DNA from 3 places in the Lacticaseibacillus paracasei subsp. paracasei genome. Region 3 is predicted to be linked to each of the others. Evidence: predicted binding sites of a transcription regulator. Region 3 holds the regulator's gene; each other region holds the start of a gene.
What was found. Region 3 encodes LexA, which represses DNA repair genes until DNA is damaged. Its sites were predicted from a motif close to CNAACANNTGTTNG; they were not measured.
Positions count from the first base shown of each region.

Region 1 (11,014 bases), 600 kb from region 3:
GAATGCGATATGCAGCTATTGCGATGGTCGTGCTGGCGGTGATCGGTATTCTGATGGGAGCACTGATCCGTCCGTGGTTGGCTTTGTTGATGCTGCTGATTTTGATTAGTCTAGTGGCCACGATTTTTTATGCCCTAGAAACCATTGCCAAGAATACCAATCAGTATATTTCGGACCTCAGTTATCGGATCAAGCGCGGCGAACAAGAAGCGCTGATCAAAATGCCGATTGGGATCCTGATTTATGACGAGAATCTCAATATTGAATGGACGAACCCATTCCTGCAGAAGTATTTTGGCGACACTGACGTTCTTGGTCAGCCGTTGGAACATGTTGATGCGGAATTGGCGGAGTTGATTCGCAGCAACGAGAACACCAATGAAACGAAAATGGTGACTTGGGGCCAGCATCAGTTTGAGATTATCGTGCAAAAGAGTATCGGGGTTGTCTATCTGATGGACGTGACTCGATATGCTGAAATTGAAGAGCGGGCAGAAGACGAGAAGATCGCCATTGGCCAGATCTTCATTGATAACTATGACGAGATCACACAAACCATGGATGATCAGGTCATTACTAATTTAAATAGTTACGTCACGAATCAGCTGACGGATTGGGCCAATCAATTTGGCATGTTCTTGAAGCGGATTGACAACGATCGCTTTTTCCTGCTGGCTTATGCCAAGTCGCTGAAGGATGTTGAACGTGACAAGTTCAAGATTCTAGATGTGATTCGGGAAGAAACCTCGAAACAGAATTATCCATTGACGCTGTCGCTGGGGATCGCATATGGCGATGAAGACTTGGCTCAGTTGGCGGTGACTTCGCAGAGTAACTTGGATCTGGCGCTTGGTCGTGGCGGCGATCAGGTGGTGGTCCGCGCCAAAGGCCACGAAGCCCGTTTCTATGGCGGCAAGACGAATCCAATGGAAAAGCGGACGCGTGTGCGGGCGCGCATGGTTGCGCAGGCCTTGCAAGAATTGTTTAAGCAGACGGACAAGGTCTTTGTTGTCGGCCATAAGCGGCCGGATATGGATGCAGTTGGCGCCTCGATGGGGATTCGCCGGATTGCGCAGATGAATGGCAAAGAGTGTTACATTGTGATTGACCCTGACCATCTGCACTCCGATGTTGAACGCCTCATGGGCCAAGTGGGTCAAGATCCTGAAGTTGCTAATGCCATTGTGACGCCGGAAGCAGCGCTGTCGCAAGCGACGGATCAGAGCCTGCTGATCTTGGTCGATCACAGCAAGCCGTCGATCTCAGCGGCGCCTGACTTGTACAAACGGTTGGCGGCAAGAACGGTTATCATCGATCACCATCGACGCGGCGAAGAATTTCCGGACAACCCGATGCTGGTTTATATCGAACCGTACGCCAGCTCCACTTGTGAGCTGATTGCGGAGATGTTTGAATACCAGCCAACAAATGTGCCAAGTCTTGATAAGCTTGAGGCAACGGCGATGCTGGCAGGGATCACGGTGGATACCAAGTCCTTCAGCCTACGCACCGGCACGCGGACGTTTGATGCTGCCAGCTATCTGCGTTCCATGGGCGCTGATGGCATGTTGGCTCAGAACCTGTTAAAGGAAAATATCGACAGCTTCATCCAACGGAATCATTTGATCGATACAATTGAAATGATTGCGCCAAATATGGCACTATGTACTGGGGAAGAGGATAAGCGTTATGACCCAGTGATTGCAGCACAAGCGGCTGATACGATGTTGTCACTCAATGGCGTTGATGCCAGTTTTGTCATCACAAAACGCCCAAGCGGTGATGTCGGCATTTCCGCCCGCTCGACTGGGGATGTCAACGTGCAGGTCATCATGGAAGCCATGGGCGGCGGCGGTCACTTGAGTAACGCAGCCACCCAGATTAAGGGCAAAACGATCGCCGAAGTTCGGACTGATCTGCTTGCTCAGATCAAGAAAGCAGACGAAGACGCATAGAAAGCAGGGATTTTGATGAAAGTCATCTTTACACAAGACGTTCGTGGCAAGGGCAATCGCGGTCAGGTGAAAGAAGTACCTGATGGCTATGCTGAAAACTTTTTAATTCGCAAGGGGCTGGCTAAAGCAGCGACACCGCAGGCTATGAGTGCTTTGCGCGGCCAGCAGCGGCTTGAAGAGAAGAAGGAAGCTGAAAAGAAAACCGAGGCTGAGGCCATGAAGGCTAAGATCGAAGACGACAAAACCGTTGTTCAGATCCAAAGCAAAGCCGGTGAAGATTCCCGGTTGTTCGGTTCGATTCCTAGCAAGCAGATCGCGCAGGCTTTGGATAAGCAATATCAGATCAAAGTTGATAAACGTAAGATCGATCTGAAGCAGCCTATCCGTTCACTGGGTTTCACTAATGTCACGGTTAATTTATTCCCTGGCATTGATGCCCGCATTCGGGTACACGTGATTGAACAAAAATAAGAATAGTTATTCTGCCAGAAGACGCGACCAGATGATCGCGTCTTTTTGTCCATCTGGTCCAAATTAGTGGGTTGTGGACTGAGTCAATCACCGGTGAGAACAGCAGTGACCATTGCTTTTCGTTAAATTGTTTGTGTGGCTCGACTGTATGCGGTGATGCTTGTCTTGACTGCGGGTTTAACGTAGACTGTTAGGGATAAGCGACAAAAAATTTTTGACGATCAATCTGAAGGAGGACGCGCATGGATAATCAATTAATTGACCAGCAGCCGCCGCATAGTGACGAAGCAGAACGTGCCGTCCTTGGCGGCATTTTTCTAAATGCTGACACATTGCCGGATGCACAAGAGTATGTCACGGCGGATGACTTCTATAAGAAAGCACACAGGCTGTTGTTCCAAGCTATGACCGATCTACAGGATAACGGCACAGCGATTGATACGGTTACGGTGTCGGATTATCTGGACAATCATAACAACCTCGACGATATTGGCGGGGTTGGTTATATTACAGATTTGGTTGCGGCGACGCCTATTGCCAGTAACGTGGTATACTACGCCAAAATCGTGCAGCAGAAGAGCACGTTACGCAAACTGATTAGTACGGCGCAAAACATTGCCAGTCGCAGCTATACGGAACAAGACGATGTTGAAGGGCTAGTTGAAGACGCCGAGCGCCAGATTATGGATGTCTCGGAGAACCGCAATCAGGCCGGCTTCAAACAGATCAAAGATGTGCTGAATCAGGCTATGGCGCAGATTGATCAGTTGTATCAAAATGATCAGGCAATCACCGGGTTGCCAACCGGTTTCCGTGATTTGGACAAAATCACGACGGGGCTGCATGAGGACGAAATGATTATTTTAGCGGCGCGGCCTGCTGTCGGGAAAACCGCATTTGCTTTGAACATTGCCCAAAATGTTGGGACGAAAACAGACAAAAGTGTCGCCATTTTCAGTTTGGAAATGGGCGCTGAACAGCTGGTAAACCGGATGTTGTGTTCAGAAGGTAGTATTGATGCTAATCACCTGCGAACTGGTCAGCTGAATGAAGAAGAATGGCAAAACTTGATTATCGCCATGGGTAGCTTGAGCAAGGCGAAGATCTATATGGATGACACGCCAGGCATCAGAATGGCGGAGATTCGCGCGAAGTGTCGGCGGCTAGCGCGTGAGCAAGGTGATTTAGGGCTGATTATCATTGATTATTTGCAGTTGATTGAAGGTTCTGGCCAAGAAAACCGCCAACAGGAAGTCAGCGCTGTTTCCCGGCAGCTGAAAAAACTGGCGAAGGAATTGCATGTACCCGTGATTGCGTTGTCCCAGCTGAGTCGTGGCGTTGAACAGCGACAGGATAAGCGGCCGGTGTTGAGCGATATTCGTGAATCCGGTTCGATCGAACAGGATGCCGATATTGTGGCTTTCCTGTATCGTGATGACTATTACCGCGATGCAGAAGGCGATGAGGATGACGACGATCAAGGCGGCAATGATGACGGGGATGATAATGTTGGTGAAGTTGAAGTCATCATTGAGAAAAACCGTTCAGGCCCGCGTGGTACCGTCAAGTTGTTGTTTGTGAAGTCGTATAACAAGTTTACGAATATTGCCTATAATGGTCCGGATCAATAAACCATTAGCAAGAAAGATTAGAAAGTTATTTTTAGATTTAAGCGCAAGAAAGTGAGGGATGCCGCATGGATGCCATTTTGATGAGTTTAATGACAGCACTCAATGAACACCTGCTGATCAATGTGTATCAGCGCGATACCGACGATTTTTACACCGGATACGTACAGGTGTTAGGTCATGATGCGGTTGTTCTGGGAACCTACAATGATTCAGGGATTGCCGATGGATGTGCCTTGATCGCATTTTCTGCGATTGATCAGGTTGAATTTGCCGGGGATGATCTCGATAGCATGAATTTTCGAATTAACTTGGCACAGGCCCAGCATTTTTTGACGCTGCAAGGCCAAGAAAAGCCATTGCAGTTCGATGCAACACAGAACTTGATTCAGCAACTGGCGACGCAGGCTAAGGCGAATGGTCAAATGGTCATGGTCGTGGTGGCCGATGATGATGCCTATCTTGAAGGGCAGGTAACAGCTGTGGCTGAGGATCGCTTTAGTATGGCGATCTTCAACAAATTCAACTACACCGATGTGCGCGCCTTGCAGGTTGATTTCTCGGATATTTTAGTCATGGAATTCCATGGCCTTGATCTCAAACTGGAAACGGAACTGGTCCGGCAACGTGATCATCTAAAGCACGTGGCCACCAAGCTGTACCAAAATGACGGTCAACTGGCTGGCGTGTTTCAGAATGCCTTGGCGAACAATCGCTTGATTTCAGTCGTACCCAAGGGACCGGAAGACCAGTTCTTTGTGGGTCGCGTCAAAGCGGTCAACGACCGGGTTGTGGTGTTGAGTCTTAAAGACATGGCCGGCCAGTTTGGTGGCTACATTTTACTGACGTTACCAAGCATCCAAAATGTAGCGACGGCCTCGGATTATTTGCAAACGATCAGCTTTTACGAAAAATGGGATCAAACCCATCACTTCAGCCAGCAGCCAGTGTTGAATGCTGATCGTGAGTTCGATCCAAATGATGACTTGATTCAGACCATCATCTCAGAGGCCGCTGGGTTTGAACGGGTGGTGCGCATTAAAGTAGCCGACAGCGATGAACATTTTCTGGGCTATCCGGAAAATGTCGGTGAAACCGATTTTGACTTAAACCTAGTCGGACCAGATGATGGCGAAACGGCGCAAATTCGCTATGGTCAGATTCGTGAAATTGCCTTTGGCCACATCTTTGCGTATTTGCAAGAGGCACAATTGAAAAATGCTGGACGCTAATTATCGGCAAGGTGATCAATGTGACGCCCAGTCGAACCATAATCATCATCTAAGACTTGTGATTTGCTGAATTCCGAATAATCGGGGAAAACAAGGCAGGCTAAAAAATCCTTTGCCGTGCCAAACTCCGCAATCTCCGGCCAGATGGGGCTTGCGACGCGAAGCTAGAGCGGAGACGACGCTTCGAGCCCAAAAACCGGTCTCGAAGTCGCCTACAACATCAGCTCCATAGACCGTCGCTGTGTTGTTTGCACGGCTGAGCCCGATCTGGCCTACGATTGCTCCGCCTTGGCACTGGGATTTTTAAATGCTATCAGGGTATCTATCAAAAGACGAATTGTGTATCAACCGCAAGCAAAAAATCGTTCCTAGAGAAACTGTGCTTTCTCTAACAACGATTTTTTTAGTTGGCACACACGATCACTCAGATATAAGGTTAAGTCAATCTGCCGTCGACTTTCATATACTAACTTTCTGATTGACTGGTGACGCGCAGGACGTCTTCGCCAGCAGTGATCGATTGATCTGTGAAGCTGGTCATGGCGGCGACATGGGTCATGTTGGTGATGACGGTGATGATTGTCGTACTTTTGCCAGCTGTTTTGATGGCAGGTAGATCCATTTCGGCAATTTGCTGACCTGCCTTTACGGTTTCGTTTTCTGTCACATGAACAGTGAAGGGGTCACCGTTCAATGCGACGGTGTCTAATCCCATGTGGACGAGAATTTCAAGTCCGGTTGCGGTTGTCATAGTCCAGGCGTGTTTGGTCGGCATGATGCTGACGATGGTACCGTCAACAGGTGCGACAACCGTGCCATGACTTGGGACAATGGCAAAACCATCCCCCACCATTTTTTGAGAAAAGACATCATCTGGCACTTCGGACAAGGCTTGAAGTTGACCAGCGGCAGGAGCCACAAATTGAGTCGCATCCGGGCTAGCTGCTCTAGTGGAAGGGGTTTCAGGAACAGCTGCTGTATTTACTGCGAGCGGTTCAATGATGGCGCCGTCAGCGCTGGTCGGCACCATCGCGCTTTCTGGCACACCGAAGAAGTAAGTTGCCAGAAAACCGCCTGCATAGGAAGCCAGTAGGCCGAAAACATAACCCAGCCATTGGTGATTGGCGATGAGTGGAATCAGGGCTGCGCCGGAAGGACCAATGGTGATGGCACCGATATGGCCGATCATGCCGATAACGGCGCCGCCGATGCCACCGCCAATACAGGCAGTCACAAATGGCCGGCCCAGCGGCAGACTGACACCATAGATCAACGGTTCACCAACCCCTAAGATGCCGACTGGTAGAGCGCCTTTTATCAAGCGGACGAGCTGTTGATTTTGTCGACACTTGATCCATAGTGCAAGGGCGGCACCCACTTGACCGCCGCCAGCCATGGCCAAGATTGGCAGCAGGCCGGTGTAGCCAATGCTCTTGATTATTTCAAGATGAATAGGCGTCAGAATCTGGTGTAATCCCAACATGACCATCGGCAAGAAGGCGAGGCCTAAGATAGCGCCTGAGAAGGCACCGCCAACTTGTAACGTCCAGTTAATCGTGCCGACCAATGAACTTGAGACCCAACCGGCGAGTGGCATGATGAAGAAAATGGTCAGCAGCCCGATGGATAAGAGACTGAGCATCGGCGTGAAAATGATATCGATGGCATCCGGAATGAGTCGATGCAGGCGTTTTTCAACCACAGCCAACAACCAGACGGCGAAAATGACGCCGATGATGCCACCTTGACCAGGAGATAACGGTTGATGGGTGAAGACGTTGTTGATCGTGATCGGGGCCACAACGCCAGGCAGATAGACTAAGCCGCCGATGATGCCGCCAAGGCCAGCGGTTGCGCCAAACTCGGTTGCGGCGTTTATCCCAACATAGATATTAAGAAAGGTGAAGAGCCCGCCGTTGATGACTTTTAAGACAGTAATAAATGACGCCCAGCTGGTTGGTAAATCGCCAGCGGTTAACAAATTGGCTAAAATACCAGCAACGCCGGAGATTAAGCCGGCACCGACGAAGGTAGGAATTAGCGGAATGAAAATAGCGGAAATATGTTTTAAAGCAGCCCGCCACCAAGTTTGCTTTAACTTGGCTTTATGCGCTGCCCGAACCTCTGCGGCTTTAGCTTCAACTGCCGATTGATTCGATTCAGCAGGCGGTTGCGTGTTGGCTGGGAAAGGGTCACCTAATGCAACCCCTACTCGATCAACCATGGCTTGTGCGACTTTGTTGACAGTCCCTGGACCAACAATGACTTGGAGCGTTTCTTCTTGGACAACACCCAGCACGCCAGGCACTTTTTTAAGTGCGGCTTGATCAACTTTGGCCTCGTCTTTGATCGTCAGCCGGACTCGTGTCATACAGTGGATCAATTTGGCCACGTTTTGCGGTCCGCCGACGTGGGCGTAGATACCATCGCCCATCGCTTGATACTTATCTTGTGCCATCTGTTTTCTCCTCCGAACTTGCTGTGACAGTTTGGCTAATGAAGCTGTTCGTTTGTGTCAGTAGTTTTTGAGCGTCCGTGCTTGATCGCTGTGTCAGAATCATGACGATCGCTAATTTAACGTGCTGATCGGCTGCTTCAAATGCCTTTGCTGCAGTGGCGGCATCGCAACCAGTGGCTTGTTGAATGATGCGCTGGCTGCGAACCACGAGTTTTTCATTCGTCGGCAGCACATCGACCATGAGATTTTGGAAAACTTTGCCAAGGCCGATCATGGCGCCAGTTGACAGCATATTCAAAACCAATTTTTGGGCAGTGCCAGCCTTGAGCCGAGTTGAGCCGGTCAAAACTTCTGGTCCAACAGGTACTTCAATGGCGATCTGGGCGTGCTGGCTGATTTCGGCGTTGGTGTTGCAAGCGAGGCTGATGGTTGCAGCACCGACAGCTTGCGCATAATCAAGACCGCCGATGACATAAGGTGTACGGCCGCTGGCAGCAATCCCGACAACGGTATCGTCTGCGGATAGGTGCCGTTGCAGCAGATCCGTTTTCCCGAGCTCTTTAGAATCCTCTGCGCCTTCAACCGCGACAGTCATGGCTTTCATGCCGCCTGCAATTAGGCCCTGCACCATTTCTGGATCAGTGCCAAAGGTCGGCACGCATTCTGCTGCATCTAAAACGCCCAGTCGGCCACTGGTGCCTGCCCCGATATAAAACAAGCGGCCATCTTTCTTGAGTGAATGACTGATCGTCTGAATGGCCGTTTCGATAGCTGGTAGTGCTTGTTGTACTGACTGGGCAACGGTTTGATCTTCGGCATTCATGACGGTGGCAAAGTCATGGACCGTCATCGTGTCTAATGCCATTGTTTTCTGATTTCGAGTTTCCGTCGTCATTTGATCTAAATTAATTGCCATGTTTTTAGCCTCTTTCTTTGGAAAATCAGTCTGACAAGTTGGCTGATAAACGTTACGTCAAGTTAAAGGGCAGGCGTCGTCGGAAAATTGATAGAAGCCCGTTATTGATAAAAACGTACCTGATATCCACTTTTATTTCAACTATTTTCTTTTAAATGTGAAATAAAATTTCAAAAAAGGCTAGAAAAAAGACACGTCAGCTGCAGACGCGTCTGAAATGTGAAAGCTTCGAAGACTCATTTAAAGCCGTTACGTAAAAATTCACGATAGGCAGTCACCGCAGCCTTTGATTGATCCGTGGCTATTTTTGCTGCATCGTAGTATCGGCTGACATAGGCATAGTATAGAATATCGATGAGCATAAACTGAGTGTGGAGTGATTGGGTAGCAGCGAAGTGGTTGCGGGCCTCCATCGGTTGGGATGTTTGAATGCTCACATCAGCATACTTGGTGAGCGAATTTTTCCCGAGTTTGGTGGTAACAATCACCTGCAAGCCAGCCTTTTTGGCCAACTTGGCAGCTAACACGACTTCTGGCGATTCACCTGAATTCGAAATGAACCAGCAAAGTGTCTGTTCGACATCTGCAGTTGCTGCAAGTGGCAAGAACAAATTGAGGTCATCACTGAAATGACAAGGATAGCCAAGCCGCCCCCATTTTTGGGCAATGTTTTGCGCTGCTAAGTAAGAAGCGCCCACGCCAAACACAAGCAGACGATCACTTTGATGAATTAAGTTGATAATTGTGTCGACATTGGCTTCGTTAATCTGGTCGACGGTTTCACGCAAAGATTGGTTGGCATCTATGAGCAGTTTTTGCTTGATCGTTGTCAGGGTGGCGTTTTTTTGAATTTCTTGATCATCCGATTGATTGGTATCACCTTTTAGATCAGCCGCTAACTGCATTTTCAGCTCGTTATAGCCACTGAATTGCAGCCGACGCGCGGCGCGACTGACGGAGGCCGGACTGGTACCAGCTGCTTTAGCTAGATCATGCACACTCATCGTTAAGACTGCTTGACTGTGTGCCATCACATAATCAACAATTTTCTTCTCGGTTTCAGATAGCTCGCTGCGGGTACTTTGATAATTGCCTTTAACACTCATTTGAAGCGCCTCCTTGAGGAAATTGGATGCCAATTAGTCGACAGAGAAAACCAATGGGCTGGTGGTTGTCAGCGATAGACTGGGCTGGCATATTTTCACAATCTATTTCTCTAATGCCAGTAATTGATAAGGGGACAGAAACCGGGTTTTCATTAAAATGTCAACAATTTCAGCCTCAGAGCGCGGCTGCGGCTCATTAAGCCATAGTTGAATGATGTCAATGATGCCATAAACGATGATCTGGCTGACGTAAGCATCAGGAATATCGTGGATAAAATGGGCTTCGCCTTTTAATTCGGCGAGATGGCCGAGAATTTTATCACGTAACAGTTTGGCGACGCGGCCAAGTAAACTCGGGTCACCAACTGGACTTAGTAAGAATTGACAAATATCGCGCCGCTGGTTAATTAAATGCACCATATTGACCATCAGCGGCGACTGCTTACCAGAGACGATAGCATTGGGATTCATCGCGGTATCCATGCCAATGTCTAGGCCGCGTTCCAGATCGCCTAATAGCGAAGCTTCAACTTTGGCAACAAGATCGTCTTTATCCAGATAATGCAAATAAAAAGTACCGCGGCTGATGCCGCTTGCCCTAGTGAGGTCAGCCACTGAAACCTTCGCTAGGGTCTTTTTTCGGCCCACTGTGATTAAGGACGCGGTTAGTGCTTGCTTCGTCTGCGCAGTCTGTTCTGCTTTTTTCATGAGCTTGCTCCTTTACTGAACACTTTTCAAAAAATTGCACATAGTTATTCCCAAAAGTATGTTTTATGATGTTCCTCGTAAAGATGCTTAACACGATGTTCATGATAAATCATTTTGGAGGTTATGACAATGGACAATTTCATCACGGTTAAAAATGAAACGCGTCAGTATGGTAGCGGTGAGCAAACTGTTTATGCCAATCACGAAGTTTCTTTTACCATCAAACCTGGCGAAATCACGGTTATTTTAGGCGCTTCCGGTGCTGGAAAATCAACCTTGCTCAATATTCTCGGCGGTATGGATCGCCCAACCAGCGGTCAGGTCGTGATTAATGGGCACAACATTGCGCAGTATGACGATCACCAGTTGACAACTTATCGCCGTGATCAGATTGGTTTTGTTTTCCAGTTTTATAACCTAGTACCGAATTTAACGGCTTTGGAGAATGTAGAGCTAGCGAGCGAAATTGCCCCGGATGCGCTAGATCCGAAACAGACGATGGTGGATGTTGGATTAGGTAAGCGGATCAATAACTTCCCG
Region 1 is NZ_AP012541.1:96,717-107,730, forward strand. It holds gene LBPC_RS00490 (DHH family phosphoesterase) at 1-1,955, shown strand, start outside; gene rplI (50S ribosomal protein L9) at 1,971-2,426, shown strand; gene dnaB (replicative DNA helicase) at 2,669-4,057, shown strand; gene LBPC_RS00505 (hypothetical protein) at 4,123-5,286, shown strand; gene LBPC_RS00510 (glucose PTS transporter subunit IIA) at 5,753-7,744, opposite strand; gene murQ (N-acetylmuramic acid 6-phosphate etherase) at 7,731-8,660, opposite strand; gene LBPC_RS00520 (MurR/RpiR family transcriptional regulator) at 8,897-9,766, opposite strand; gene LBPC_RS00525 (TetR/AcrR family transcriptional regulator) at 9,869-10,474, opposite strand; gene LBPC_RS00530 (ABC transporter ATP-binding protein) at 10,604-11,014, shown strand, end outside.
Region 1: a site for LexA is predicted at 2,451-2,464, ahead of dnaB (replicative DNA helicase). Genes of this name have one in related genera too.

Region 2 (11,014 bases), 710 kb from region 3:
GCACGTGGTCGCACATTTCACCACGCCATATCAGTTAACCCAATTCGTTAACTTGTCAGGGGTCAACACGGCCTTACCAACCAGTTTTGTTCGGGCACGCGCTGATCAAATCAAGGCCTATGCTATTGCGTTTGATCCGGCCATTCGCTTTGAGATTTCTTTTGTTTATCGCAAAGAGAAAGCTGACATTCCGCGGATCTCGAACTTCTTCCAGACCTTTGACGATTATCTGAAGGAAAAAGATTACTTGTCGCGGGTCAGTGAAAACCGTGTTAAACTTGATAAGTAAACTATTCAGTTGAGGAGCGATCAGATAAGATGACGACTTTGATTTTTGGGCATCAGAACCCGGACACCGACGCGATTACGAGTGCCATGAGCTGGGCAGAATTTCAGAAACAGGCAGGCAACACGGATGTTGAGGCGGTAGCATTAGGCGGACCGAACGATGAAACTAAGTTCGTCCTTGATCACTTTAAGGTTCAGGCACCGCGGGTTATCAAGACGGCAGCCAACGAGACGGATCATGTCATGTTGGTTGATCACAACGAATTTCAACAAAGTGTCAGTGATATCGAAGACGTGACGATTGATTCTGTTGTCGACCATCATCGCATCGCTAACTTCCACACGGCAGCGCCGCTGTTTTACCGAGCAGAACCGGTTGGCAGCACCAATACCGTCATTTTTGAGATGTTCCAAGAATATGGCTTCAAGATTTCGCCAACATTGGCTGGTTTGATGGCTTCTGGTTTGATTTCAGACACGCTGTTGTTGAAATCGCCGACCGCAACCGATAAGGATAAGAAGATTTTGCCAGAAATGGCGAAGATTGCCGGAATTGATTTGCAGTCATATGGTCTTGCCATGCTGAAGGCAGGTACTAATTTGGCCGCCAAGTCAGATATGGACATTATCGAAGGCGATGCTAAGAGTTTCACCATGGGCGGCAAGTCTATTCGCATCGGACAGGTCAATACCGTTGATCTGAACGACATTTACGCACGTCAGGACGAATTGATCAGTGCCATGACCAAAGAGGCGCAGGCGAAAGGCTACGACGATTTCCTGCTGATTGCCACTGACATCTTGGACAGCAATTCAACTGGTTTCGCAGTCGGTGCTGACCGCGATAAAATCGCCAGTGCTTTCAACGAACAGTTCGACAAGGACGCGCGTTTGGCATTGCCTGGGGTTGTTTCCCGCAAAAAACAGGTCGTTCCGCCAATGCAGAGCACGTTTGAAGGTTAACTTTCATCTTTAATTGCACACAATTGTTCTAAGGAAAGTCGCAGCTAGCCAGTTGCGGCTTTTTTGTTTGCAAAAAGTCTCTAGCCATCTTTTTGCGAAATCTGTTAAATATAAAGCTGACTAGCAGCTCGTGATGCGTGAATTTGAAATTCGTGTAGTAATTCGCGGGTCGAATCAACAGCAAGTTGTCATGGGTCATTTTGGCTGGTTTTGAGGCATGCTGAGAGACGCATTCTGAGACGAGTTCGGGAATTCAACTCCCCAGTTTACAATTCAAGTGCAACACCCTGACGACTAGACCATAAAGGCCATGAAGACCTATTCTTGTTAGTGCTAGCTAAACAAGAAAGCAGGAATCTTCATGACCCACTCTCAGACTAACACCCACAAGCATTACCAACAACTCAGTTTTAGCGACCGTGCTACAATTCAGGCCCTTCAGGCTGCTGGTGACACCGCGACCGTGATTGCACAGAAGCTTCATCGCAGTAAAGCGACAATCTCACGAGAAATCACGCGTGGATCTGTAACTCAGCTCGACTCGAAGCGTCACTCGCATCAAGTCTATCTTGCGGAAACTGCCCAAGCCATGCACGACCGTAAACGCGATAGAACCGGTCACTACGCCTTTCTTAAGACCGGCCGTGCGTTCTTCAAGGCTCTCGCCAGGGAGCTTACTCGTAAGCCGCGCGTACACAGCGTTGATAGCTTCGTACACTTCTATCGCGACCAGGGCAAGGCTTGCCCTTCAACGACAACTGTCTATCGCTACATCGACGCCGGGCTGCTTGAGCTAGACAACATGACACTTCCCAAGAAGCTCCGACGCCGCATCAAAGGCTATAAGAACGCCCACAAGCGCAAGAATAAGAAGATATACGGCGACTCAATCGAGTTGCGTCCTGCGGCCGTGAATGACCGCACAGGCGTGGGACATTGGGAAGGCGACTTGGTCAAAGGTATTCGCTTAGCTGATGAGCCAGCATTAATGACGCTCACAGAACGGTACAGCCGGACTGAGATCATCGTCAAGATTCCTGACTATCATGCGGGCACCTGCCTTAAAGCCTTGCAGGACACGATCGACGACTACGGGGCCAAGGAATTTGAGAGTATCACTTTTGACAATGGTTCCGAGTTTGCCAAGTTATCAGAGATTGTTGGAACCCAGATTTACTTCGCACATCCGTACTCGCCTTGGGAGCGTGGCACAAACGAGAACGCCAATGGACTGCTTAGGGAATTCTTCCCGAAAGGGAAGTCTCTCAGAGCAATTACCCTGGTTGAAATTCAAGCAGTCCAATCCGCACTGAACCATCGTCCCAGACGTATTCTGAACTATCTTCGCCCATGCGATTACTACCGATGCATGGCGTAACAGCCTAGACCACTATCAAGAATTCGTTATCATCGTTGCACTTGACTTGAAAATTGAGGTCGGGAATTCAACTTGATAGTTGTTCGTCGCAAGTGACTTAACGAAAAAAACTCAAGCAAAAAATATCCAATGATTTATCCAAAGATTGTAGAAGCTTTTAAAGACTTGGCTGCAAGCAGCGGTTCAAAAAATGAGGCGACTATCAGGTGCTGTATGAAATTGCGAATCAAATAATCGCCAACGTAAATATTGCGAGAATGGCACGATGCCGTCTCTTCAAACACTACTTCGCATAATATATATTATGTAAACTAGAATATAAATAATTGGCTTTGCCACTTGATCTGCGAATCTGGGTGTCCCCTCTTTCAGATGGCTGTCAAAAATTTGTGGTCCGGACATGATGTTGGTGGTGGCGATTGAACTTTTTACCAAGGCAATCAATTATGACTTGGGTTGTTGCGTTTGCGCTGAGTTGCATGCATTTGTTTGATTGAAAATGTCATGCCAGCCAAAACCAGAAAAGTGCATATCAATTCAAGCTTCATGATGTTGTGAGATTCTCGTCAGTTAGCCGGCTTCGAGTTGCTTGATGATTTTTTGAGTTGTGTAGTTTGAAATTGACTCAACAACAATTGAGGGTCACGTAACATTCAGCAAATTTATTTTGATGACCAATGGCCAAAATAAGTTTGCTGAATGATTGACCGAAGTGAACTCATTTAATAGCCGAATTCATGCCAGAATTATGCCAGCTTAAATTTGTGTGACCAACAGGTGTTTGCTGACATCTTTGCTCACCTTTGGATAAAGCTAAAACTTTATTCAATTCTGCTTCACATGGCAGAACAATGGCTGAACTAGCACCACCGTTCATTTTTCATCAACACTAGCCCTCGCCAAGGACAGTTGTTTTCGCGTATACTAACATTATCTAAAAGAAAACATACGTTCGAGGTGAAATCTGTGTCGACACAAAATTATTCGAAATTAATTCATACAATGCTACCTGCCCTGCCGGATTACATTCAGGACTATTATCAGAGTCAAAAAGCGATCCCGATCGCCGATTCGACGCTGTATCAGTATTTACATTTTTATCAAGAGTTTCTGAACTGGCTGATTAACAGTGGTGTGACGGTCGCTTCCTCACCGCAAACCGTCCCGCTGACCGTGTTAGAACATTTGTCGTTGCGTGATGCCCAGGCATTTATGGCGTATTTGCTTGAACGGCCTTCCAAGACGCACCACAACAAGCGAATGACGCGTCGCAGTGTCGCTTTGCGCTTAGTCGGGATCAAGGCGCTTTATCGATTTTTGACGGAGGAAAGTGAACCCCATGCAGATGGCGAACCTTATTTCTATCGGAATGTCTGGAACAAGGTAAAACTTAAAACCCATACTGAAACTGCGAGTTACCGAAACCACAAGCTACAGGAAATGCTGTTTGTGGACGGTGAAGATGCTAAGTTTTTACAGTGGTTGGATCAAAGTTATGCGCAACAACTGCCAGCCAAGCCGCGGCGCTATTTTGAGGCGACAAAAGTGCGCAACTTGGCCATGATTGCCTTACTGTTTGGCTCAGGGGTTCGTGTCAGCGAATTGGTGAATATGAATCTGGAAGATTTGAACATGGATCGGCATACGGTCCAAGTTGTTCGCAAAGGTAACTTTCAGGATCGCGTCAATTTTGCAGACTGGATTGATCCGTATGTTCAGGCTTACTTAACGCAGCGAGCGGCTATTATCGGTTATCAAAAGCCGACTTCTCCCCTGTTTGTGACAGTTGTCGGCCAAAAAATCAATCGGATTCGCCAAAATACAATCGAAGCCTTTTTCAAGCGCTATACAACCGATTATGGTCGGCCATCAACACCACATAAGGCCCGGCACACTTTGGGAACCAATATTTATACGGTCACCAAGGATGTACAGCAGGTTGCGGATCAGCTTGGGCAGACGACCACAAGCGCAACAGATCTGTATATCAATCTCAGTGATAAAAGCGGTAAAGAAGCCTTGCGTGAGGTTTCTGAAACGGCCGCAAAAGCAACCGATCGCGGGCATGAACAAGCTTAATTGACGAGAGATGGTTACTGAAGTTGATCATCGAGTCTTTTGAAAGCTTATTTCGCCAGACCAGCCTATAATCGAGTCAGATCGAAACGGGAAGGTGGGATTGATTGTGTTAGATGTTAAAGATTCAGTGAACCGATTAGCATGGACTACGGAGCATCATTTCCTGCATATTCAGGCCCGACATGATTTTATGCGGGCATGGGCAGTTCAATTTGAGATGGCGTATACGGACTTTCGAGTGATTCAGATGGCGCTGCAACTTGGCGGCGAACAATATCATGATTTGCTAAAGCGGTTTGTGGCCGCCTATGAAGCGGTGTATGCCTATGAGTATGCCTTTGCTGCTGGCGGGTTGGCTGGTTTTGACGAGCAGTTTGCCGATAAAATGGCGGACTATCAAACAGCTGAGCAAACGCTGTTGAAGATCATTGATGAAATCAAGGCATTGCAGCCGGCTTAATTGCTGGCATCAACGAAAAAAGCGTCGAGCGACAGTATTTTTACTGGCGTTTCGACGCTTTTTTTAGTTAGCTGCGACTGGTGGCTTGGCGACGCGAGACGATGCGATAGTACACGTTACCGGTGAGCTTGTACATGAGGACATAGATGATCGCGAAGATACCAAGTGTGATGAGTGAGACAGTCAGGAAGAACTGCCAATTCGGTAAGCCAAACAATATCATGATGCGTTGAATGAATGGCAATGCAAATCCGACATGAATCCCTGCCACGAGTAATGGCAGATAAAACAGCATTAGTAACTGGCTGTTGATGGTTGCGCGCACTTCTCGCAAGCTTAAGCCGACGCGTTGTAAGATTGTGTAGCGGCGGGCATCGGCATAGCCTTCAGATAACTGTTTATAATACAAGATCAATAAGGTTGCCAAAATGAAGGTGACGCCGAAAATGATGCCGAGGAAAAGAAAGCTGCCCATGATACTCATGGTCTCATCGTAATTCACCGCTTTCGATTGAACTGAGGCCGATTCAGCGATACGACTCTTGACCACCGCTTCATAGAGCTTAAGCTGATTGGCATGGCTTCCTTGCAACATCACATCTTGACTTGTGGTGATATCAGCTTGCGCCTCAGCCGCGTTTTGATAGCGTGCATTTCTCAGATGCTGCATGGCGTCGATCATTTGCTTCTCTTCAGGAAAGGCAATAAAAAGATTGGGGATAAAAGTCGCTTGTGCATTTGGAAAGCTACCTGCACGTTTTCCGATCCTGTAAGTCTTTTGACCAATGCGAATGGTCTTGCTAGGAAAATTTTTGGATGTATAGATCAACACTTCCCCTGACTTAACGCGGGCATGATGCCCGGTAAAACGGTTGTAGCTCTCAATGATCATCAATTGCACCGAGCGCGCATTGCCCATACTGAACGGACCATTGACATTGGCCTGCGATTCAAGACGATTGCCATCAAGTAAAGCCATCGTACTGGAAGGTCCAACAAAAGTGTGTTGCGACTTGATGATGACATGATTTGCGCTGGCCATCCGTGCCACCTTGCCGGGTGCAGTGGTGTCGTTTGCCTTGAGAACATATGACAAATCAACCGGCGTATTCGTATTGACGACTTCATTGATACCGAAGAACAACGTGGCCGTGCTGGCGAGCGTAATTAAGGTCATCGTCACCAAAATGGCAATAGATGCAAGGCCAGCACCGTTTTGTTGCATACGATAGAGTAAATTAGCTACATTGATAAAATGCTTGGGTTTGTAATAGTAATTTTTGCGGTTTCGCAACCATTTTAAGACGAAGACCGATCCGGCGGTGAACAGTCCATAAGTGCCGCAGATGACTAAGATCACGGCAACAAAAAACATACTCATTGCTTGTAGTGGATTAGTTGTCGTGACCGCGATATAGTAGCCGGCAATTAAGGCAATAAGGCTAACAATTAGCGTCACCCACTTTGCCTTGGGCTCCCGCTCACCTGCTCGTTGTGCTCGCACGATTTCGATTGGCCGTTTGCGAATGAGCCAAAGTTCATCAACTAACAGCAAAACAATGAATAAGCCAATGGTAATGATCCCGGCGATACTGAAGGCTTGCTGGCTTAACCCAAAGTCAAGATTGTGGTCAACTTTGAGCATTTTGGCGAGCGCAAGGTAGCTGATGCGGGAAAGTACGGTACCGAGAATACCACCGAACAGTAAAGTGGTTAGTAACAGCAGCAGCTTCTCCACTGCCATCATTTTGCCGAGTTCACCTTTGCCAAACCCGATGATGTTGTAAAGTCCTAACTGACGAATACGCTGTTTGCGCAGAAAATTGTTTGCGTAGATGGCGAGAATCACAGAGATAATCACGATGACATCTGTGCCGAACATGAACAGTGACTTGCCAGCGGCTGCCCCCAGCTTTTTAAACAAGACATCACTACTGGCGTAAGCATTCAGCATGATTAGGTTGACGGCCATCAGGAAGCTAGTGGTGGTGACAAACGGAACAAACAGGCGGCGATCGGCTTTCAAGTTACTTGCAGCGAGCTTAAAGTAGAATTTCATTGTCCATCGCCTGCCTTTGTCAGCATGGCGGTCATCGTCTCGCTGATACGGGTTAGAAAGGCTGGTTGATCGAGATCCCCACGATAAAGTTGATGAAAAATTTGACCGTCGCGAATAAATAATACTCGTCGGCTGTGACTGGCCGCCACAGCACTGTGCGTTACCATGAGGATCGTTTGCCGGTTTTCGGCATTCACATCTGTGAGCAGATCAAGCAGTTCTGTAGAAGTTTTGGAATCCAAGGCGCCAGTGGGTTCATCAGCCAACAAAATTTCTGGCTCGGTGATCATCGCGCGTGCTGCCGCCACGCGCTGTTGCTGGCCGCCGGAAAGCTCGTAAGGATATTTTTTCAGCAAGGCATCAATGCCTAGTCGTGGTGCGAGCTTAGTTAGCCGATTTCTCATGATTTCGAGAGGGTTTTTGGCAAGGACTAATGGGAGAAAGATGTTGTCTTGAACATTGAAGGTGTCAAGCAAGTCGAAATCCTGAAAGATGAAACCGAGGTGTTCTCGACGAAACTTAGCCCGGGCACCTTCCTTGACGTTGCTCAGATCCTGTCCGTTTAGACTAATATCGCCGCCGGTTGGATCGTCCAGCGTTGCAATCAGATTTAGCAAGGTGCTTTTACCAGAACCTGATTCACCCATAATTGCCACAAATTCACCGGCTTCAACAGTGAAACTGATGTTCGTCAAGGCACGCACCGGCTGAGCCCCGCGACTGGTATAAGTTTTTTCGATATTTTTTAATTTAAGTAATGTTGACATGTGATCGTCCCCTTTCATTTATTAGCTTAGCGGGGATGATGCCCCATGCCTACTTACAGTGACTCGTAGTTGCTTACAAGCTGGTAAGGTAGCTTACTCCACTTGCCACCGCGTTTGGGGAAAATGAATGGCAAATGTGCTGCCTTGCCCAATTTCTGAGGTGACAGTTAGCGTCAGGCCAAGCTTTTCAGCGATTTGTTTGCTCAAAAATAGCCCCAACCCGCTAGCTTTCTGATTTGCGCGGCCGTTGTAGCCGGAATAACCTTGTTCAAAAATCCGCGGTAAATCTTCGGCCAAAATCCCGATACCAGTGTCGGCCACCATGACAGCATCGCCTTTGGCATAAATCTTGATTGAACCGTGCGGGGTATATTTAATGGCATTGGTTAGCAATTGTTCAAAAATAAAATGCAGCCATTGACTGTCACTAATAACAGTTGGCAATGGCCCCACAGTCACGGTCAGGTCCTTGGCGATAAACAGCTTCGCCAAGTCACGAACGGTCTCATTGACTAACGGTTTGAGTGGCAGTTCAGTTAAAACAAGATCGGTATTTAATGTTGTCAGCTTCAGATAGTTCAACATGACCGCAAGATACCGATCGATTTTGCTGATTTCAAGTCGGGCATCTTTGGCGTTAACAGGTTCGACTTGCAATAGAAGATCTAACGCGGTCAGCGGCGTTTTGATTTGATGTGTCCATAGCTGCAGCGTGTCGAGCGTTTCTTGTTCTTGTTCGTGGGCAGTATCTCTGGTTGTGCGCAGCTTTTGCGTCAGCGTTTGGATTTTTTGATAATAAGCCAGGCTTAATGGATCAGTGATCTGCACAGGATCAATTGGGTGATCGTCTTGCAGTTGCTGCCATTCACGGCGAAAACGCCAATAATCAATGCTCACAATCACTGCCAGTGGCGCTGTCGCAAAAAACCACATATTCAGGACAATCTCAAAGGAGTTGGCCAACAACCAGCTTGCCAAAAAACCTGTTGCCAGTAAGGTCGCTAGCAATAACCAAATTGCCCAACGCGAGCGGCAATAAGCTTTCATCATGGCTTTGTCCCCTCACTTGCCAACCGGTACCCTTTACCCTTCACTGTTTCGATTAGTTGCGCCAAACCAATTGAAGTGACTTTCTTGCGCAGACGGTTCATGTTCACAGCTAAGGCATTGCGATCAATGAAATCGTCGCCTTCCCACAGCTTTTCGATCATCGCTTCGCGCGACACCACCTCACCGTCAGCGCTGAACAAAAGACTCAGCAATTTTGTCTCAGTCGGTGTCAGAGCAACAACCTGCTTAGCCGTTTTTAGCTGATTATCGGTCGGCACGAGCGTAAAGGCGCCGTGCGATAAATTGGTGTCGATTTGCTGATATTGATAAGTGCGCCGCAGCATCCCTTGAATTTTCGCCAGCAACACCGGCAATTCAATCGGCTTAGCCAGAAAGTCATCGGCTCCTAAGTTCATCGCCATGACAAGGTTCATATCATCCCCAGAACTTGTTAAAAAGATGACAGGTACCTTACTATGTTTGCGTAACTCACTTAGCCAGTGAAAGCCATTAAAATATGGCAGACTGATGTCCATGATGACTAAGTCTGGTGCCGCCGCTGAGATTTCCGCGTCAACTTGGTCAAACTTGGTGACCGTGCTGACGGCAAACGCCCAGCGATTTAAGTAATCACTAATCGTTTTGGCAATCACCGCGTCATCTTCGACAATAAAAATTTTCTGTGCCATCTCGTATACATCCCCTTGGGTATCTTCAACTTGTTTTGTGAGTCAGAAACTGCCATTCAAATGTGCTAATAGTTCGTCTGGCCTAGATCATAGGTTTTTACATCACTTTGATTTACACTAAGGACAGTTTCTATTCTAACTGATTTCGGGTGTTGAGAGTGTCACATAAAAATCTAGGTTGGCAAGCGCAAACAGCAGCGTTTCTTCTCAGTCAAAATTTATTTGTTTTTGGCAGTTCGACCGTGTTCTATGCTGTGTTGTGGGATATTGCGCTAAAAACGTCGTCAGGGGCATGGATGACCTATGTCTCGCTGGCGACCGCGTTGCCAGCGATTTTAATCTCGCTCACGGCTGGCGTGTTGGCCGATCGCTATAATCGTAAAATGTTAATTGTGCTCTCGGCGGCTGTTGTCACCTTACTGACATTATTAGTTGCGTCTATCTTTGCTTTTATGACGCAAGATCTTTGGCTGCTGCTCGTGATTGCTGTGATTCGTAGTTTTGGCAACGGTTTAGAAAATCCCGCAGCGAATGCCTTGTTGCCACAACTGGTCCCTGCCAAGCATCTCACGCGGGTAAATGGTTACAATCAAATCCTGATGGCGGCCATGCTCGTGATGTCGCCGCTGTTGGCTGGTTATATTTTAAGTGACCTTGGGATTTTTTGGATTTTTGTGGTAGACGCCTTATCTGCCGCGTTGGCCATCCTGTTTTTGAGTGTGGTGCACGTACCAACACCGAGTGCCAGTCATGATCGAGCAGCCAAACGCGCCGATGGGATTCTCGCCGGGTTGCAATATGTCAGACGAACACCGATTTTGCTGGCCTTCATGCTATTTACTGGGTTGGCGTTTATCCTCGTTGCCCCTTCATCACAATTATCAACATTGTATGTTAATCGGACATTTGGATCAGAAGTTTGGCATTTGACGTTTAATGAGTGGTTTTGGACCATTGGCGCGGGACTTGGCGGCCTTTATATCGCCCGTCACAAACATTTTCGCGATCAACTTGGCTTGATTGCCATCGGGTTTGCCGGCAGTGGTCTTGCCTTTGCCGAGATGGGACTGCCGCAATCCTTTAGTTTCTATTTACTGTTTATGTTTGTTTCCGGAATTTTTTACCCACTGATTCAAGCCGGTCAAACCATTTATCTTCAGGAAAATGTCCCTGCTGATAAGTTAGGTCGTGTATTTTCGCTTTGGGCCATCCTATCGACAGGAATTTATCCATTAGCGATGTTGGTCTACGGACCACTGGCAGATCAGGTGCCAATTGGCC
Region 2 is NZ_AP012541.1:1,413,648-1,424,661, forward strand. It holds gene LBPC_RS06960 (LysR family transcriptional regulator) at 1-289, shown strand, start outside; gene LBPC_RS06965 (manganese-dependent inorganic pyrophosphatase) at 319-1,251, shown strand; gene LBPC_RS06970 (IS30 family transposase) at 1,613-2,629, shown strand; gene xerS (tyrosine recombinase XerS) at 3,596-4,708, shown strand; gene LBPC_RS06980 (hypothetical protein) at 4,815-5,168, shown strand; gene LBPC_RS06985 (FtsX-like permease family protein) at 5,236-7,227, opposite strand; gene LBPC_RS06990 (ABC transporter ATP-binding protein) at 7,224-7,994, opposite strand; gene LBPC_RS06995 (sensor histidine kinase) at 8,088-9,044, opposite strand; gene LBPC_RS07000 (response regulator transcription factor) at 9,041-9,733, opposite strand; gene LBPC_RS07005 (MFS transporter) at 9,892-11,014, shown strand, end outside.
Region 2: a site for LexA is predicted at 3,571-3,584, ahead of xerS (tyrosine recombinase XerS). Genes of this name have one in related genera too.

Region 3 (11,014 bases):
TCGAGTGAATCCGGCAGTGGCCGGTATTCTGGTTGCCATGTCATATTTGCAACCGCTTGTTTAGCATCTTTGATCGGCTTTTGGTTCAGGCCATGCTTCACCGCATCTTCAGCAACCGCAATTGCCACAGTCTGACTGAACTGATCCAGCTTGGAAACTGGCGGCAATACCGCTGCACCAGGTTCATCAGGGTCAACAATACCGCCTAAGCTGTGCGCTGCTGCTGAGATCATGGAATCTGTCAAAAATTTGGCTGTTGAAGCAATGGTGCCTAAGCCAAGGCCCGGATAAACCAAAGCATTATTTGCTTGACCAATCGCATAGCTGACACCTTGATAGTCAACTTTAGCCGCTGGTACACCAGTTGCGATCAGACCACGGCCATCTGTCCACTTGATCAAATCGTCAGCCTTGGCTTCCGCAAGCTTGGTCGGATTGGACAACGGGAAAATAATCGGACGTTCCGTATGCGCAGCCATTTCTTTAACAATGCTTTCAGTAAAGGTTCCAGGCACGGTTGATGTCCCAACTAGGACAGTTGGATGGACAGCCTTGACAACGGCTTCAAGATTCGTCAACGCATCGGCATTTGCAAATTCGCTGCGTTTGCGAGCAAATGGCTTCTGTTCTGGTGTCAAGTCAGACATGTCATCAAAAAGTAAGCCTTGTTTATCAACCAAGTAAAAATGCTTTTTGGCTTCTTCAGGACTTAAGCCTTCTTCGATAAAGGCTTCATATACCCGCGAGGTAATGCCGGCACCGGCTGTTCCGGCACCAAAGCTCAGATAAACTTGATCGGTCAGCTTCTGTTTAGAAATATTCATCGCACCAAGCAAACCAGCCAACACAATGATCCCTGTTCCTTGGATATCGTCGTTAAACGTGGTGATCTGGTCTTTGTATTCATTTAAAATATCGGCAGCATTACTGCGACCAAAGTCTTCAAAATGCAGATACAAATTAGGGAATAGCTTCTCTGCCGTGGTGACAAATTGATCAACAAAGCTACGATACTTCGGGCCATATACCCGCTTATGCCGATTGCCCAAGTAAAGATCATCATTCAATAGTGCTTCATTATTGGTGCCAACATCCAGCACAACCGGGAGAACTTGACTCGGATCAATGCCAGCAGCAGCGGTATAAACCATAAGCTTGCCGACAGAAATATCTACGCCTTGGGTGCCCCAGTCGCCGATTTCCAAGATGCCTTCAGCATCACTAACGACTAACAAGCGAATATCACGGCCATTGGCACTATGCTTCAGCGCGCTTTCGATATGATCAGGATCGTCAATCGACAGATAAGTGGCGTTTTGCGGATTGACAAACAGCGCACTGTAATTTTCGATCGTATCGGCAATCGTTGGATCGTACACGATCGGCATGAATTCATTGATATGCTCGGAAAAAAGCTTATAGAACAGCACATGGTTCTCATTAAAAAGCGTCATCAAGAACTGACGCTTAGCCAGATCAGTCGGCTTGGTCGTTAACTGAGCATAAGCTTGCTTAACTTGTTGGTCCAAGGTCTGGACAGCTGGTGGCAACAAACCATTCAAGCCATACTGATTCCGTTCTGCTTGAGTAAAGGCGGTACCCTTATTTAAAAACGGATCGTTAATAATTTGCTCTGGTGTATATTTCAAAATCAACACTCCTTCTAAGTGAGCGCGAGCAAGAGCGCTTAGAAGCTGGAGCATAAGTGGGCTTGAGTCAAAATGGCTCGATCTTGGCCATTTTGACTCAAGGTCCATATGCACAAGCTTCTGCGACTGCGAGCGCGTTATAGTTGAGCGCGAGCAGAAGCGCTTAGAAACCGGAACATAAGTGGGCTTGAACCCAAATGGCCCGATCTTGGCCATTTTGACTCAAGGTCCTTATGCGCAGCTTCTGCGACTGCGAGCGCGTTATAGTTGAGCGCGAGCCAGCGCGGTTAGCAACCAGCCATTGCTCGGGCTTTCTTCTTTACAGCAGGTCACATTACACGCCGACAAATCTTATAGTCAAACCCAGCAGGAGTGATAAAATATTTTTATATGCTTTAATCAAAGAATTGGTCTTCTATTCCCCATCAACCGTTTCATGGAGGTAACACTTTGAACACACGCGATTTTGAATATTTTCTGGCGCTAACGCAGACCCGCAACTTTTCACAAACAGCAGAGCAGTTTGCCGTCAGTCAACCAACGATTACGACCGCCATCAAGCGCCTCGAAGACAGTTTTCAAGCGCAACTCATTATTCGTGATCGGCGTCATCACGACATTGGTGTCACGTCAGCTGGCAAACAGTTAGCAGCACACGCCCAAGTGATCCTTCAGCAGTTGACCTTGGCGCAGCAGGAAATTGCGTGGGATCAGACCAACAAAATTCGATTTGGCTTGCCACCAATTATTGGTAACTACTTCTTTCCAAAAATTGCACCGCAGCTTATTGCCGCCGGCTTAATGCCACAATTGCAAACAGTTGAAGCAGGATCCGCCGCCTTACTAAACCAAATCAAACAAGGCGATCTTGATTTTGCCTTACTTGGCGCCAGTGGACCATTACAGGAGCCAGATTTGACGATCAGCCAAATCGGCACGGCGCCATTTGTCATTATTACCCCTGAATCAGATCCGTTGGCCCAAAAAGACAAGGTTCGATTCGCGGAACTGGCGATGCAAAAATTCGTGACGCTCAGTGAAGCCTTCGTCCACACTCGCGCCTTCACATGGTTTCAACAACAGTCGGCATTCATCCCCAACGTGGTCTATCAAACCGGTGATGTGCAACTTCTTAAGCAAATGGTGGCGCAAAATGTCGGTATCGGTTTTTTGACAAATCTCGCCATCAATCCTGATGACCATCTTGCGGCTGTCAAACTCACTGATCCAAAACAGCCGGTTTTCACCATTTCCATTGTCCGCCGCAAAGACCGCGTTTTGACACCGGCAATGCAGCGCTTTAATCAAATCCTTGCGGCAAACTAACGCTGTCATGTCAGTCGTGAAAACGGACTAATTCGTCTGCAACATCGTGCCTCACCAACCCAGAAAGCTCCGCATAAGGATCTAGTTCGCAAGGATTAAGGCCGGCCATCACGTTCCTCGTACTTGCGCCGGTTTCTACTCAGGCTGACGGACGCACACAAAATCCCCGTGACGATAGCGATACGTCACGGGGATTTGTACACCCACTTTCAAAGTACCTAATGCTAAAAGTAATCCTGACGCCACAACCACCATGCCGCCAAGCCGCACAAGATGGCTGTGCCGCCGATTAACCACCAAAAAGCCCAGTAAGCGTTGGCAAACGGTAAGCGAACGTTCATGCCATATATACCACCCACAATGGTTGGAATCGTCAAAATAATTGTGATGCTAGTTAACACCTTCATAATCAAGTTTAAATTATTCGAAACAATGGCACTCACGGCAGTTGAATACTGCGTCAGCAACTTCTCGGTGATCCGAACCATCGTTTGAGCCTCGACCACTTCAACTTCAACATCATGCAACCGCCGTAAGTACCCATTCGTATTAAAAAAGCGCTCGCCGTCGCGTAAGGCTTTAAGCAGCGTACCAGAATGATCCAAGGCCGCATCAAAGAACACCAGCCCTTTTTGCATGGCCATCAACTGATAAAGTTGCGTGTTTTTGGCCGCCTTACCTAAGCTGCGCTCAATTTGCTTGGTTTCATCATTCAGCTTGTCCATTGCAATCACGAATTGATGCAGCACCAACCACAGGACTTCCAGTGCAAACTCTTCAGGCTTAGGAGAAAGTTTTTGTTGAGCCAAATCATCGAAAGCTTGTAAGGGATCGTGGGTAATCGTGATCACACGATCATTCAGTAGAATCATGGTCATAGGTACCGTATTGTATTGATCAAACCCCGTTTCACTGGTCGTTTCAACTGGGTAACGCAAAACAATCAACCCTGGTACCTGATCTGCCGGATTTAAGCCCTCCACTCGTGCATTTTCATGTTGATCGGTTGCTGCCGCCAGATAGGTTGCTGGCAGCCCGTATGTCGTCGCCAGCGTCTGTAGTTCTTGAGGCAACGGCGCCGAAACTCGAATCCAGTTGGCCTGATCGTCTGTGGTTACCTGCATATTTCCTCGTGGCTGGATCTGATAACGCGTAATCATTTCAACACCTCTTGGCCGTATTAAAGCGCGTTTACTGGCGCAGAGGCCGTTCTGTATGCACCCTTGTCCGCGATGCCAATCCCGTACAAAATGCTCACACGCGGATTGCTACACGCGCCAGTTCACGTTCTCTTTTATTATAACGTATCTATCCTCCCATTCGGCCACTAGTTGCCAAGGCTGGTAGAATAGTCAGTGAGGTGATGATTTTGAAAGTAACACTTGAACGCATCTACCAAAAACCGCAAGCATCCGGATTCCGTGTCCTTGTTGACCGAGTTTGGCCACGGGGCATCAGCAAAGTTAACGCTGCTTTGGATTTATGGGCCAAAACCATTGCGCCGTCCACTGAGTTGCGGAAGTGGTTTGGTCACGACCCTGAAAAGTACCCTGAATTCAAGAAGCGGTACTTAGCTGAGTTAGCAGCTAATCCTGACCTGCCAGACTTCATCAAAACATTGAAGCAACATGAACAAGAGCCAGTCATTATGCTCTATGGTGCCAAGGACGAAACGCATAACCAAGCCGTTGTTCTAAGCGAACTACTCAAAACAAAGTGAGGTCACTATGCCAAGCAAAGCCGAATTCCGCCCGCTTCAGTTAAAACGTCTGAAAGCCGTCCAGAAAGCGACTCAGGCTGCCAGTGCAGCGCTTTTGGCCGCACTAGTTCAAACACCTATGTGGCAACGTGCTCACAGCATCGGTGTTACCGTAAGCGGACCGTTTGAAGTCCCAACCGAGCCAATTATTCAGGCGGCCCACGACGCCAATAAAGCCGTCTACTTACCACGGGTCATGCCCAAGCGGCAAATGGTTTTCCTACCTGATCCTGGCAAAAACAAGCTGATCACCAGTGCTTTTGGTATCCCGGAGCCGCCTTATCAAGCCGATCAGATTCATGCCGCCCCTGATCTCATTTTGGTGCCTGGCATTGGCTTTTCGCTGGCTGACAAGTACCGCATCGGTTTCGGTGGCGGCTATTATGATCGCTTTCTGACAACTTATCGCGGCAACACGATCACACTGGTACCACCCGTGATGGCGTTTCCGCAAGTGGCTTGGCCTGTGGAGCCGTTTGATGTTCCAATTCAAACCTTGATTCTTGCTAATGGGGATGTCATTGTGTAACGGTTAGGTTAAGCATTTGGTAAAAGATTGCCTTTCTACTGGACATTCCTTATATTAAAATAAACCTTTTTCATCTTATTTCAGGAGGCACAATATGCGACGTGAACGTATTCGCAAGAATCGTCGAACGCTTTATCTCACGCTCACCGGTATTGGTGCCGCGGTTATTTTTGTAGCTGTTTTTATGTGGCTCGTTCTTCGCGGTGCTAAAGTTCAAGGACCGGTGACATCTTCCAGCAGCAGTGTTTCACCTTCAGTCACCGTCACACACCCATTTAACAGCGGTACTTATAAGGCTTCGGGCACGGTCATCGATCTAGACCGTGATCAACATGACTTAACCGTCTATGTTAAGCTGACAGATGACCAAACCTACACTCGCCTGCTCATTCTCGATCCTCATGGGCATCCATTTGTCGTCAACGACACCGGCAGTTTTAAGCGTAAAAATGGCAAACTAACATTGACATCCGAACACGCTAATGTTTATGAATATGCAAGTGCGACGACGTACAAGAACAATAAGCCGACTGCCGTTCGCCAGTATTCAGTCGATGGCGCGACCGGCACTGTTCGAAGCTACACCAAGACGCTCACATTCGAGTTGAACAACACGATTACGCTGAAAAACAAAACACCGCACAGTTATCGCTATGTTGAGACCAATTTGCCACTAAGCAAATCGAAGAAAAAGCTAACCAGTCTGGCTAAATTCAAAACCACGCAAGAAACAGCCAACGCACAGTCAAGCACTGTCAGCAGTGCACCGGTCATCGTTAGCCAACCAAGCGAGCCACCATCATCAGCGGCGCCAGCGCCTTCTGTTCAGCCGAGTGTGGAAAGTCAACAGAGCACGGTTGATAATAGCGGTAGCAATCATAATGGAAATAACAATAACGGTCAAAACGAGTCCCAAACTGACGGCAATTCGAACGCATCTAGTGAACAACCATCCCCGTCACCAGACAGCAGCTCGTCAGCTTCAAACAGTAATCCCAGTTAATTGATTCCCTTAAAAAATCTTACTGACACCCGATTTTTCAGGTGTCAGTTTTTATATGATCAATGACATCCTTGTGATGACTTTAAAAAACATGCCATGACTGACATCAATGATGCCAAATGATGGTTCCACTTTGACGCCGCCAACTGCCTGCGCTAAACTTGCAACCATAGTGGGAAAAATCAAGTTGATGACCACACCCAAATGCGACCCACTCAATTTAACGCACCTGCCGCGTTACCAACTTTCTGGAGGACCACGATGTTCAACCTTGCTGCCGCCGACTTATCCGCGCGTGATCAATATAAATTGCTGGCTGGCAGTATGATCCCGCGGCCAATCGCTTGGATTACCACGCAAAACACGACTGGCCTCATTAACCTAGCGCCTTTTTCATTTACGACCGGGATTTCAAACCAACTGCCACTGTTGTCAGTAGCAGTTTTACGTGATCGGGGTCAGGCAAAAGATACCGCTGCAAATCTATTGGCGCGCCACGAGGCCGTTGTTCACATCGTGAGTGCAGATCTCACGAAGGCCATGAATCAAACAGCTGCCCGCTTAGCACCTGATCAAAGCGAGTTGTCGTTGATTGACCTGCCGTTAGTTGCAAGTACGGACATTCAGGTGCCGGGGTTGCAGGCAGCGCGTGTTCGATTTGAAACCAAGCTTTATCAATACGTGCCGATTCGTAACGCTGATGGTGACATTTTGACTGATCTTTTCATTTTAGAAGTGCACCGATTCCATTTTGCCGATACGGTTCTTGATCCGACAACGCTTCACATTGATCCCACCGCTTTGGCGCCGATTGCCCGCCTCGCCGGGCCGACATACGCCGAGCTTGGACGCACCTTTACACTGCGGCGGCCAAAATAATTTTATAAAGGAGTGTCAGTATTTGACCGCATTTATTTCCAGTGTTTTTGGTGTTCTTGAAATTTTGATTCTAATCGCAATCGGCTATTTTCTGACAGCACGCGGGTGGTTTAATGACCATTCAAGTAAAATCATTGCCAAAGTTGTCACCCAAGTTGCTTTGCCAGCCTACATGATTGTCACGATCGCTTCAAAATTCACGGCGCCAATGTTGCTGCGACTCTTGCCAGATTTGTTTTTCCCAGTCCTTTCCATGATGATCCTATTTGCCCTATCATTTCTGGTTTGCTACTTATTGAAGGTGCCACATGCACGTAAGGGTACCTTTAAGTCAATGTTTTTTAACTCCAACACAGTTTTTATCGGCTTGCCTGTCAACTTAGCCTTATTTGGGCCAAGTAGTCTGCCATATGTGTTGGTCTACTACATGGCCAACACCACCATTTTTTGGACCATCGGCGTTTACCTTATTCAAGGTGACGGCCCGCGCCCAGCTAAATTTGATTTGAAAAAGGTACTTGGGAAAGTGTTCTCACCGCCGTTGCTCGGTTTTATGTTAGGGATTGTGCTTGTGCTTTTAAAAATCAAATTGCCGACTTTCTTGATGGCCGATCTGACTTATATCGGTGCCTTAACTGTTCCTGGCTCCATGTTCTTCATTGGCATCGCTTTGCATCAAGCAGGCTGGGGTAAATTAAGAATCAGCAAAGAAGCTTTGGGTATTTTCAGTGGCCGCTTCCTCTTTGCACCGTTACTCATGACGGCGCTTGTCGCCTTCGCCCCTGTCCCAACTTTGATGAAACAAATCTTTATTTTGCAATCTTGCATGCCGGTCATGACCAATGCGCCTGTTGTTGCCAAACTGTACGATGCGGATTCCGATTACGCTGCTATCATGGTCACCGAAACAACGCTGCTTTCGATGATCGTGATCCCAATCGTGATGACTTGCATCCAGTTCATTCACTAGGAGTTGCTGTCGAATGAAAAAGCGCTATCTGCTACTAGCAGCAATCTTGATCTTATCAGGCTGCTCACAAACTACCTCAACCCCCAAAAAGACAACATCATCATCGAGCGCAACATCACAATCGCACACGGTCAAAAAAACTGTTCCGAAAGCGACCTTAGGTACATTGGTTGGCCATGCGTTCGTCCAAACAAAAGATGCGACCAAAGCAATTCGAGTCACCTCATCCACCAGCGGCTACTATCTTGAAACATTAGCCAATCGAGATGGTGTCTTTGAAAGTACTGATAGTGGTATTTTTGCTGCTGATTTGACCCTCAAAGGCCGAATCTTCACCTTCACTGGTAAAGCGCAGCCGCAAGCCTCTGCTAATACGATACAATTTCAATTAACAAAAACCGGTAACTTAAAGCAGTTGCCCGATGGTCCCGTTTATAAAAAGGTGCCACAAGACGATCTCGATCGCCTCGCCCAACAAAACCAATAAAGTGTCTGAGCAAAAAGACATCAGCCGTGATCCTATATTTTGTGGGATCACAGCTGATGTCTCTTTTGTTGATGGTACATTTTAATTGGATTTAAGTTGCCAGCCTAGTCATTCACGACTTCAAATGGTTAAACTAATGCAGGCCGATATAAACTCACAACGATGCCAAGAATCGTTACATCCGGGAAGAACATATCATCCATACTGTCATTTTCAGGATGTAACCGAATGCCGTTCTTTTCTTTATAAAATCGCTTGACAGTGGCTTCATCTTCCTCAGTCATTGCAACAACAATCTGCCCATTCTCGGCGTCATTCTGCTTCTTGACAATAATCTGGTCACCATCTAAAATGCCGATTTTGATCATTGAATTACCTTGAACTCGCAACATGAATAATTCGTCAGCGGCATACGGAAGATCGTCTGGTACCGGAAAATAATCATCGATATTTTCGATGGCCGTAATCGGGACCCCTGCAGCAACTGTGCCGACGATCGGAATACCGTGATCCTGAACGCCAATGAAGTCACGTCCGGCTGAGGTCACTTCAAGCGTCCGCGGCTTCGCTGGATCCTTAGCAATAAGTCCCGCCGCCAACAATTTCTCCAAGTACGCTGCCACCGTGCTTGACGAACTTAGACCGACTGATTTGCCGATTTCGCGAACCGTGGGCGGGTACCCATGATCCTCGATTGCATCATAGATTGATTGTAAAATTTGTTTCCAACGTTTCTGACTTGCTTGTGTTGGCATCCGCTCACCGCCTCAGTTCTAATTGATTACACAAAGCATACCAAAGCGAACGAACGTTTGCAATGATTTTATGCCTAAATAGCAAAAAAGTCCACAGATAAAAAGCATCTGTGGACCTCATCCTTAAATTAATTATGCAATAATGGCATCTTATGCATCTGACGCCGATCACATCTGCTTTTGATGACCGCGTAGAAGAAACTCAAGAAAATATCAAGCGCGATTAACAAAATGCCGGCTGTCGCAAAGTTGCTGAATAACAGCAAGGTTGCCACGAGGGTCAGAGTAATTAATGTCCATTTTGCGCCCCGTAGGATTGTCATGTGGGGTCACTCCTCTCCGTATCGGATAAACCGACATATACTCACCGTTTTGGTTGTGACTCTAATCATACCCAATTTTTGAGTTTTGTAAAGCCTTTGTATACATAAAATTTACATTTGATGCCTTTATTTAGGGTTTTTAAAGATTTGTAACGATTATTCCATGTTGTTTGTAAATTTTATGTAATCTTTTTTAACATCAAATCAATCCGCTTTTAACACGGCTATCCTCGAAATATGACCATGAGTCGAGTATCATTAATGGTACAGAGCGTGAACAGGCACGTTTAGAAATCGGAGCATAAGTGGCCTCCAACCTAAATGGCCGGGCTTGGGTCATTTAGGTTGGAGGTTCCTTATGTGCAGGTTTCTGTGCCTGTGAACGCGTTTTAATGAGCGTAAACAGGCCCTGCCGCAAATCTGGCTAGTCGCTCTCATCGTTTGTTATTGTCATGAAGCTTATACATCCAACAGGTATCACAATTGTAGAGGAGGGTACCCCCTTGAAACATACCGACTCGTGGCTCTATCGCCGCTTTCTTAATAGCAAGTTTATGATCCTGCTAGTTGACTTGTTACTGGCATTGCTCGTGATTTTCGTTTTCACTAAAATTGCGTGGGTTTTCCAGCCAGTACTGGATTTTCTCGGGATTATCGCGCCACCGTTTATCTTTGCCGGCATTCTCTTCTACCTTACTGTCCCGATTATTAATCGATTAGAAAAATTCGGACTTCATCGTGGCTGGGCAATTGGCCTGTTATTCATTGTGCTGATCGGTTTGTTGGCGTGGGGATTGTTGCGTTTCATTCCGGCAGTAAGCAATCAAATTACCAGTATTGTCCATTCAGCGCCGCAAATCTTTGATGAAATTGGCAAATGGTTGGATAATCTGAATGACCAGCAGAATATTCTCTCACAGCATGATCTCAATGAGATTGCAGCAGAAGTGCAAAGTTTCTTCACTGGTAAACAAGGTGCCTTCGTAACCGGCACAATTTCTCAACTGCAGAACTTAATTGGCATTGTTGGTAATGTCGTCATCACCATTTCAACAGCGCCAATCATTCTTTTCTTCATGTTAAAAGACGGCGACAAATTTACGCCGATGGTACTTCATATCGTGCCAACTAAACTTCGCCGGTCAGTCAAGCAAATGTTGCATGAGATGAATGAAAAGGTCGGTTCTTATGTCCAAGGTCAAATCACCGTTGCCTTATGCGTTGCAGTGATGTTCATGGTCGGCTATTCAGTGATCGGTTTACGTTATGGCCTTATCTTCGGCTTATTGGCATGCCCACTGAATTTGATCCCATACTTTGGCTCAGCCTTGGCG
Region 3 is NZ_AP012541.1:700,790-711,803, reverse strand. It holds gene LBPC_RS03430 (malolactic enzyme) at 1-1,649, opposite strand, end outside; gene LBPC_RS03425 (LysR substrate-binding domain-containing protein) at 2,100-2,975, shown strand; gene LBPC_RS03420 (magnesium transporter CorA family protein) at 3,200-4,135, opposite strand; gene LBPC_RS03415 (DUF488 domain-containing protein) at 4,339-4,695, shown strand; gene LBPC_RS03410 (5-formyltetrahydrofolate cyclo-ligase) at 4,703-5,263, shown strand; gene LBPC_RS03405 (hypothetical protein) at 5,358-6,266, shown strand; gene LBPC_RS03395 (flavin reductase family protein) at 6,528-7,145, shown strand; gene LBPC_RS03390 (AEC family transporter) at 7,168-8,115, shown strand; gene LBPC_RS03385 (hypothetical protein) at 8,129-8,602, shown strand; gene lexA (transcriptional repressor LexA) at 8,731-9,357, opposite strand; gene LBPC_RS03375 (hypothetical protein) at 9,486-9,680, opposite strand; gene LBPC_RS03370 (AI-2E family transporter) at 10,184-11,014, shown strand, end outside.